Regions from separate parts of the Flexivirga aerilata genome, predicted to be linked through region 1. Evidence: riboswitches for the same ligand, from Rfam matches in the RefSeq annotation. Region 1 holds a riboswitch; the other holds the start of a gene.
What was found. Region 1 has a riboswitch for S-adenosylmethionine ahead of HJ588_RS09540 (aminotransferase class V-fold PLP-dependent enzyme). Riboswitches for the same ligand answer to the same signal wherever they lie in the genome.
Positions count from the first base shown of each region.

Region 1 (4,178 bases):
TGACCGGCGACACCGTGCCGCCCGGACCGCGCGACGAGGTGGTGATGACCAGCAACCTCGAGCTGGGCTCGGCCGATCCGCGCGAGGTCGTCGCCGCCGTGCGGGCGCAGCGCGTCACCACGCTGGTGCTCACCGAATGCACGCCGCCGCAGCTCGCGCGGCTTCGAGCGGCGGGCCTCGACACGCTGCTGCCCGAGCAGGCGGGGCAGACCGCGGACGGGCCGCGGGGCACCGTCATACGCAGCAGGCATCCGTTGCGGCTGATCGCGCTGCACCCGGGCGGGCGTTTCCCGTTCAGCCCCGAGGTGCAGGTGGGCACCGGCCGGGGCAGCTACCGGCTGCGGGCGGTGCACACCGCGGCGCCGCTGCCGGACATCGTCGGCGACTGGCGGGCCGGTCTGCGGTCGATCGGCGCGTGGCAGAAGAATCTGCCGCAGCGCGAAAACGTCGTGATGGCAGGCGATTTCAACGCCTCGGCCGCCATGCCCGCCTTCCGCAAGGCGATCGACGGGATGACCGACTCCAGCCGCGCCGCCGGAGCCGGCTGGCGGCGCACCTGGCCGCACGGCCGCGCCTACCCGCCCTTCGTGCAGCTGGACCACGTGGTGTCCCGCGGCTTCGGGGTGGTGCGCGACGGCACCGTCGCGATCGCCGGCACCGATCACCTGACCTACTGGGCGCGGCTGCGGCCGCAGTGATGCCGGCTCAGTAGATGCCGGCGCAGACGGGGCGGGCTCAGACAGGGCCGGCTCAGACAGAGGCGGCTCAGACAGGACCGGCTCAGCAGGTCACCAGGGGAGGGGCTCACTGAGGTCGCGCGGGTCGGCGGGGGCCGACCAGCCGGTCTCGGTGTGCACGTAGGACAGCTGTGGCCCGTCCTCGACGAGGCGCCGCACGGCGGTGATCAGCCGGTCGACGTGCTCGCCGGTGGTGGCCAGGCCGAGGCTCGCGCGGACGGCGGTCTGCCCGGGGCCGACGATCGCGTCGCACAGCAGGTGGGCACAGAAGCGCCCGTCGCGCACCGCGATCGCCTGCTCGTCGGCCAGCACCTGCGACACCAGCGACGGTTCGTAGCCCTCGACGGTGAACGTCACCACCCCCACATTGGGCCGGTCCCCGAGCGCCTCGATCACCCGCACGCCGTCGATCGCGGCCAGCCCGGCGCGCAGCCGGCCGTGCAACTGCTCCTCGTGCGCCTCGATGGTGGCGCGATGGGCGCCGAGTGTCGCGCAGGCCGCGGCGATCGCGATCGCGCCCACGGCGTTGGGCGTGCCGCCCTCGTGCCGGGCCGGCCCCGTCTGCCACTGGGTATGACGGGGAGTCACTGCCGCGGTCGCCCCGCCCGCGGGCAGGTAGGGGCTCGCCGCGTCGAGCCAGTCGCTGCGGCCGGCGAGGACGCCTGCGCCATACGGGGCATAGAGCTTGTGGCCGGAAAACGCGACCCAGTCGACGCCCAACTGCTCGAGGTCCAGCTCGCGGTGTGGCGCGTACTGCGCCGCGTCGAGCACCGTGCGAGCGCCGAATTCCTTTGCGACCGCGACGAGTTCGGCGACCGGCCACACCTCGCCGGTGACGTTGCAGGCTCCGGTGATGACAACCAGCTGATGGCGGGCGGGGGAGTCCTGCAGGGCCCCCCGCAGCAGTGCGACCGCGTCGTCGGCGCTGTCGGGCACCGGCAGCCGGGTGGTGGTGCGCGCCGGCCACGGCAGCAGCGCGGCGTGGTGGGCCGACTCCCAAGCGATCACCCGGGTGCGGCGCGGCAGGCAGTGTGCGAGCAGCCGCAGCGCGTCGGTGGTGTTGCGGGTGAAGACGACCTGGTCGCCGTCGCGCGCGCCGACGAACTGCCCGACCTGCGCCCGGGCCGCCTCGAACCAGCCGGTCGTCACCCGGCTGGCGTAGCCGGCGCCGCGGTGCACCGAGCCGTAGCGGCGCTGCACCCGCTCCGCGGCCTCGGCGACCGCGACCAGGGCGGGCGTGGTCGCGCCGTGGTCGAAGTTGGCGTAGTCGGTGACCGTGCGGTGCACGGTCGGCACCCCGAGGTCGTCGGAGACGGTGCGGGGCAGCCCGGCGACGACCGGCCGGATCGATGGGCCGTGCGTGCCGCCCTGCGTGCCGGCCAGGCCGAGCCGGCGCGGCGTCCCGGCGGATGCGGTGGACGTGGGGGACGTGGTGGTCGAAGCGGTGCGGGAGGCGGTCTGCCTCGCGGTGGCCTCTGAGGTGGTGTGCTGGACGCTGGCGGTGCTCATGGGCTTGCTCCTCGTCGGTCAGGGACCGACGGGCGTTCGCGAGCGTCGATCCGCGCTTGCCGGCGTGGGTGTCACGCCGACCCGGTCGTCACCCGGAGCACCCCACCGCGGAAGGAGGGTTGCCGCTCAGCAAGCCGGGGCTTGACGCTGAGACTCATGACCTGGGTCCGACCATAGAGGATCGGCCGCCGGCGAGGGCAACCGCCGTCCGTATGCCGGGCGCTCGCGCGCCGGCGGCTGCGCTCTCGGGCCGGGCAGCTGCCCGTCTGCCCCTCGAGCCAACGGTTGCCGTCTGTGTGACGACGGTCGCGCGCACCCCGACCGGCGTGTAACTGCTGTGACTGGTGGGGTCGTCGCGTACGGTGTTTTCGTGCCTACCCGTCCGTCCACCACGACGTCCACCGCCCGCGCCACGCGCAGCACCACGTCCGGCTCCGGGTCGCGGTCGAGCAGCGGCGGCGCGAAGTCGCGACCGGCGTCCGGTCGCACCTCGAGCCGACCGCCGGCCAAGCGTGCGTCCGGTGCCAGTGCCCGCGCCGGCGGCAAGGCGCAGGGCGGCGGCCTGCCGCTGCCGTTGCGCGCCGCCCGCGGCACCTGGATGGGTGTCGCCCACGTCGCCGGCGGCGCCGCCCGCCGGGTCGGCCACTCCGCGCGCGAGCTCGAGCCGGAGCTGCGCCGCGACGGGCTCGGTTTCGCCCTGGTCGCCGCGGCGGTCGTCATCGCGGCCCGCGAGTGGTGGGGCCTCGCCGGAGCAGCGGGCGACGTCATCCATGCGATCGTCGCCGGCACGTTCGGCCTGGGCGCCCTCGTGCTGCCGCTCGTGCTCGTGCTGATCGGCGTGCACCTGATGCGCTCGCCGCGCGGCCATCACGCCACCAACCGGGTGCTGATCGGGCTGGCGCTGTTCGCAGTCTCGGTCTGCGGCGTCACGAGCATCGCCAAGGGCGTGCCGCAGCCGGGCAGTGGCGAAGCGCTGCGCGACGCCGGCGGCATCATCGGCTTCCTCGCCTCCAGCCCGGTCGTCGCCGCGGTCCACACCGCGGGCGCCCTCGTGCTGCTGTTGCTGCTCGGCATCTTCAGCGTGCTGGTGATGACGGCGACGCCGGTGAGCATGATCCCCGAGCGTATCCAGCAGGTGCGGACGCGGCTGTTCGACCACCACCCCGACGACGGGTATGACGAGGGTCCCGTCGACGCGGTCGCCGGCGACCTGCACGGCGACCAGATCGACGGCCCGAAGAAGCGCCACCGCAAGAGCTCCAAGAAGGCCGACGGGCAGGGCGACGGCCTCGACGGCGACGAGGCGTTCGAGCAGGCCGCGACCGTCGCGCCGCGCCGCACCAAGGGCGGCCGCGTGCTGCGGCCGGGCGAGAAGGCTCCCGCCGCCGATGTCTACGACGTCGACGCCGCCGGCACCGACGCCGCCGATGCGGACGCACCGGCGTCGCGGCCCGTCCCCGACGGTGCGTCCGACCGGCCCGCCGCCGGCGAGACCCGCGCCGTGCCCCTGCCGGGCACGACCGGGGCGCCGCCCGCTGCCGCCGCGGCTCCCGGTCCGAAGCCGGGCCTGGAGGCCCCGCCGACCACGCCGCTGCCGCAGCGGGTCGAGCAGCTCCAGCTGGCCGGCGACGTCACCTACACGCTGCCGTCCGCCGAGGTGCTGCAGCCGGGCACCCCGCACAAGGCGCGCTCGGCCGCCAACGACCGGGTCGTCGAGGCGCTCACCGAGACGCTCGAATCCTTCGGCGTCGACGCCCAGGTCACCGGCTTCACCCGCGGCCCGACCGTCACCCGCTACGAGGTCGAACTCGGCTCGGGCACCAAGGTCGAGCGGGTCACCGCGCTCTCCAAGAACATCGCCTACGCGGTGGCGTCCGCCGACGTGCGCATCCTCAGCCCGATCCCCGGCAAGAAGGCGATCGGCATCGAGAT
Region 1 is NZ_JABENB010000001.1:2,009,806-2,013,983, forward strand. It holds gene HJ588_RS09535 (endonuclease/exonuclease/phosphatase family protein) at 1-698, shown strand, start outside; gene HJ588_RS09540 (aminotransferase class V-fold PLP-dependent enzyme) at 789-2,246, opposite strand; SAM riboswitch class IV at 2,294-2,408, opposite strand; gene HJ588_RS09545 (DNA translocase FtsK) at 2,845-4,178, shown strand, end outside.

Region 2 (4,178 bases), 490 kb from region 1:
TCCGCGCGACCGCCGCCCGGATGTCGAGGTCGAGGCCGACCTGCTTGCCGCCCTCGATGCCGGCGTGCGGAAGGCTGGCGGTGCCGGTCACCTGGGTGGTGCCCAGCGTGAGCTGGTTGCTGCGCTGGACTTCCTTCGGCAGCAGCGCGCGAGCGGCGCCGTCGACGGCGACCTTGGAGGTCACGTCTGCTGCGGGCACGGCCTTGGCAGCGCCTCCTCCGCCTCCGGCGCCCGCCGAGCTCGTGCTGCTGCCGCAGGCCGCGACCAGGAGGGTCGTCGCAGCGATGGAGGCCGCCGCGACGGCATGGCGAAATCGACTGATATGCATGACAATTGGTCCTCTCGGAGGGGTTAAAGCACCGCGGACAGGAATGCCCGAGCGCGGTCGTTCTCGGTGTGGTCGAGCACTGCGGCCGGCGGCCCCGTCTCGACCACTCGGCCGTGATCGACGAAGACGACCTCGTCGGCGACCTCGCGGGCGAAGCCGATCTCGTGGGTGACCACGATCAGGGTGATGCCGCTGTCGGCGAGGTCCTTGATGACCGCGAGCACCTCGCCGACCAGCTCCGGGTCGAGCGCGCTCGTCGGCTCGTCGAACAAGATGAGGTCGGGATCGACCGCGAGCGCACGGGCGATCGCCACCCGTTGCTGTTGACCGCCGGACAACGCACTGGGATAAGCGTTTTCGCGGCCGGCCAGGCCCACCCGCGCGAGCAACTCACTCGCCCGCCGGCGCGCCTGCTCGGTCGGCACTCCGGCGGCGAGCTGGCCCTCCATGATGTTCTGCGCCGCGGTCTGGTGACCGAAGAGATTGAACTGCTGGAAGACCATGCCGATGCGACTGCGCTGCCGGGCGATCTCCCGCGGCGACCGCTCGCGCAGCCGGTGACCGTCGCGCCGGTAGCCGATGATCTCCCCGCCCACCTCGACGTAGCCGGCGTCCGGTGACTCCAGGTGGTTGATGCACCGCAGCAGGGTGGACTTTCCCGAGCCGGACGGCCCGAGGATGACCGTCACACTGCCCGCCGCCACGTCGAGGTCGATGCCGTGCAACACCTCCTGACCGGCAAAGCTCTTGTGCAGGCTGCGGATTCGCACACTTCCGGCCATGACCTCAGGCCTCCACTCGGAGTCGGCGATGCGAGAGGGGGTGCAGGTTGGACCGCCATACGGCCAGTGCTGAGCGGTGTGCCGATCCGCGTTTGCCGCGCGAGAAGCGGCGCTCCAGACCGAGCTGCAGGACCGACAGCAGGCTGGTCAACAGCAGATACCAGACCGTCGCCACGATGAGCAGCGGGATGACCTTGAAGTTGTCGTTGTAGATCAGCTCGGTGGCGCCGAGCAGATCCTGCACCGCGATCACGCTGACCAGCGAGGTGGCCTTGAGCATGCCGATGAGCAGGTTGCCGGAGGCCGGGATGATCGCCGGCATCGCCTGCGGCAGCACGACCCGGCGGAAGGTCCGCACGCGGGTGAGGCCGAGCGCGTCGGCCGCCTCCGTCTGACCGCGTTCGACCGCCAGGATCCCGCCGCGGACGATCTCGGACGCGAACGCCGCGACGTCGACCGTGAGGGCGACGTATGCCGCGGCGACGGCCGACAGCAGGTGCGTGGTCTGCACCGCGACGAACTCCGGACCGAACGGGATGCCGAGCGAGAGCCGGGGATAGAGGGAGGCGAGTTCGAACCAGAAGAGCAGTTGCACCAGTGGCGGCACCGACCGCACGAACCACACGAAGCCGAAGCTGACCGAACGCAGCACGGTGTTGTCCGACAGGCGAAGGGCCGCGACGCCGATGCCCAGCAGGTAGCCGCTCACCATCACGGCGGCGGTGAGCCACAGCGTGAGCACGAGTCCACGCAGGATCGCCGCACTGAAGAGGTAGTCCCCCACCACGTGCCATTCGAATCGCGGGTTGGTGAGCAGCGTGTTGACCAGCATGGCCAGCAGGACGAGCGCCGCGACGGCGATCACCCACTGCAGCGGCCGACGCCGACCGACCAGGACGGTGTCCCGCAGATCGTCCTCCGGCACGGCCCTCTCGGACCGCACCGACGAGGATGCGGCAGTGACCAGGGGCATGGGTCTCCCTTTCTCGCGCTTATGCGCCCGGAGCCGGGCACATCCGGTGGTCACCTGGAGCACCCCACCGCGGCGGAGGGTTGCCGGACAGCAAGCCAGGGCTTGACGCTGCCTCTCGTCACCTGCGCCGAACATAACCAGTTGTTTTGTCTTACACAAGGTTTGGCTATTCCCTACTCACATGGTGGACATTCGGTGTGCCCGGAGCCGCTATCGTGGGTGGCTACGCCTGCTCACCGGCACCGAGGAAGGAGCGGCAGCGTGCAGATCTCCGCTCGCAGCGATTACGCGATCCGCGCCGCCCTCGAACTCGCCTCCCACTACCCAGAACTCGCCAAGGTCGAGAACATCGCGGCGGAGCAGGAGCTGCCCCGAAAGTTCCTCGAATCGATCCTCGGGCAGCTGCGGCGGGCCGGACTGGTCGAGACCCGTCGCGGCTGTTCCGGCGGATATCTGCTCCGTCGACCGCCCGCCCAGATCTATCTGGGAGAGATCATTCGCGCGGTCGACGGACCGCTCGCCGAGGTGCGGGGGCTGCGCCCGCACGAGACCGAATACGACGGCGTAGCAACGCATTTGCCTGATCTGTGGGTCGCCGTGCGATCCAGCCTTCGCTCCGTCCTCGACACGGTGAGTCTGCAGCAGCTGCTGTCGGGGAACTTCCCTGCGAAGGTCCGCCGACTCAACGAGATCGAGGACGCGTGGCTGCCGCGCTGACCCGCGCGCAATCCCTACCGATCGCGTAGACATTCGACAGATCGACCATCCTGGTCTACGGTCGGCACTGGTCACGAGAGACGACGCGAAGCCCTGGCTGGTCGTCCGGCAACCCTCCGCCGCGGTGGGGTGCTCCAGGTGATGACCCGGCGGCATCACCCGATGCCGCAAGCGCGAATCGTCTTTCACTTCAGCATGATTCGGTGATGACGACGCGACTCCGCACCCGTAGAAGGAAGCGATGTCGATGCCTCACAGCAACCCACTCCACCTCGCAGTCGCCCTCGACGGCGCCGGCGCACACCCCGCCGCCTGGCGCGCGGCCGAAGCCCGTCCCGACCAGCTCTTCACGGCCCGCCACTGGGTAGACGTCGTGCAGGAGGCCGAACGCGGACTGCTCGACTTCGTCACGTTCGAGGACGGCTTGGCGGCCACCGCCGACCACCATGTTCGCCCCTCACATCGCACCGACCTGGTGACCGGCCGACTGGATGCCGAGCTCGTCGCCGCGCGCGTCGCACCGGTCACCGCACGCATCGGCCTGGTGCCGACGGTGGTGGCCCCACTCACCGAGCCGTTTCACATCTCCAAGGCGACGGCGACACTCGACTACGTCAGCGGCGGACGGGCGGGTGTCCGGGTGCGCACGAGCGCCAGCCCGGAGGAGTTCGCCAATGTGGGCCGCCGGTCCGCGCCGGCACTCGTTGCGCAGGTCGGCGGCCGTGCGGCACCCACCGCGGAGGCGACGCGAGAGCTTTTCGGAGAAGTCGCCGACTACATCGAGGTGCTGCGACGCCTGTGGGACAGCTGGGAGGACGACGCCGAGATCCGGGACGTCGCCACGGGACGCTTCGTCGACCGGGATCGCTTGCACTACATCGATTTCGAGGGATCTCACTTCTCGGTCCGCGGGCCGTCGATCACCCCGCGACCGCCGCAGGGCCAGCCATTGGTTGCCGTCCTCGCGCACCAGCGGGACGGGCTGGAGCTGATCGGCCGCACCGCCGACATCGGACTGATCGCACCGGGCGACGAGGCCGCGGCGCGCGCGGACGTCTCCGTCATACGCAGTGCCGCCGTCGATGCCGGGCGTGACCCGGAGAGCGTCTCGGTGCTCGCCGACCTGGTGGTCTTCCTCGACGACACCGCACCCGCAGCCCGCGCCCGCAAGGACCTGCTCGACGACTGGCACGGGGAGGAGTTCGCCAGCGACGCGAGCGTCTTCGTCGGCACCGCGGAGCAACTCGCCGAGCACCTGGTCACCTGGCAGGAGTCCGGAGTCGACGGATTCCGGCTCCGGCCCGCGACGGTGCCACACGACCTCACGCAGATCACCCAGCAATTGGTGCCCGCGCTCCAGCGACTCGGCGCGTTCCGT
Region 2 is NZ_JABENB010000001.1:1,517,977-1,522,154, reverse strand. It holds gene HJ588_RS07270 (transporter substrate-binding domain-containing protein) at 1-328, opposite strand, end outside; gene HJ588_RS07265 (amino acid ABC transporter ATP-binding protein) at 352-1,110, opposite strand; gene HJ588_RS07260 (amino acid ABC transporter permease) at 1,115-2,083, opposite strand; SAM riboswitch class IV at 2,094-2,206, opposite strand; gene HJ588_RS07255 (RrF2 family transcriptional regulator) at 2,345-2,800, shown strand; SAM riboswitch class IV at 2,870-2,980, shown strand; gene HJ588_RS07250 (LLM class flavin-dependent oxidoreductase) at 3,048-4,178, shown strand, end outside.
Region 2: linked by a shared signal. The riboswitch ahead of HJ588_RS07260 (amino acid ABC transporter permease) and the one ahead of HJ588_RS09540 (aminotransferase class V-fold PLP-dependent enzyme) in region 1 are both predicted to bind S-adenosylmethionine.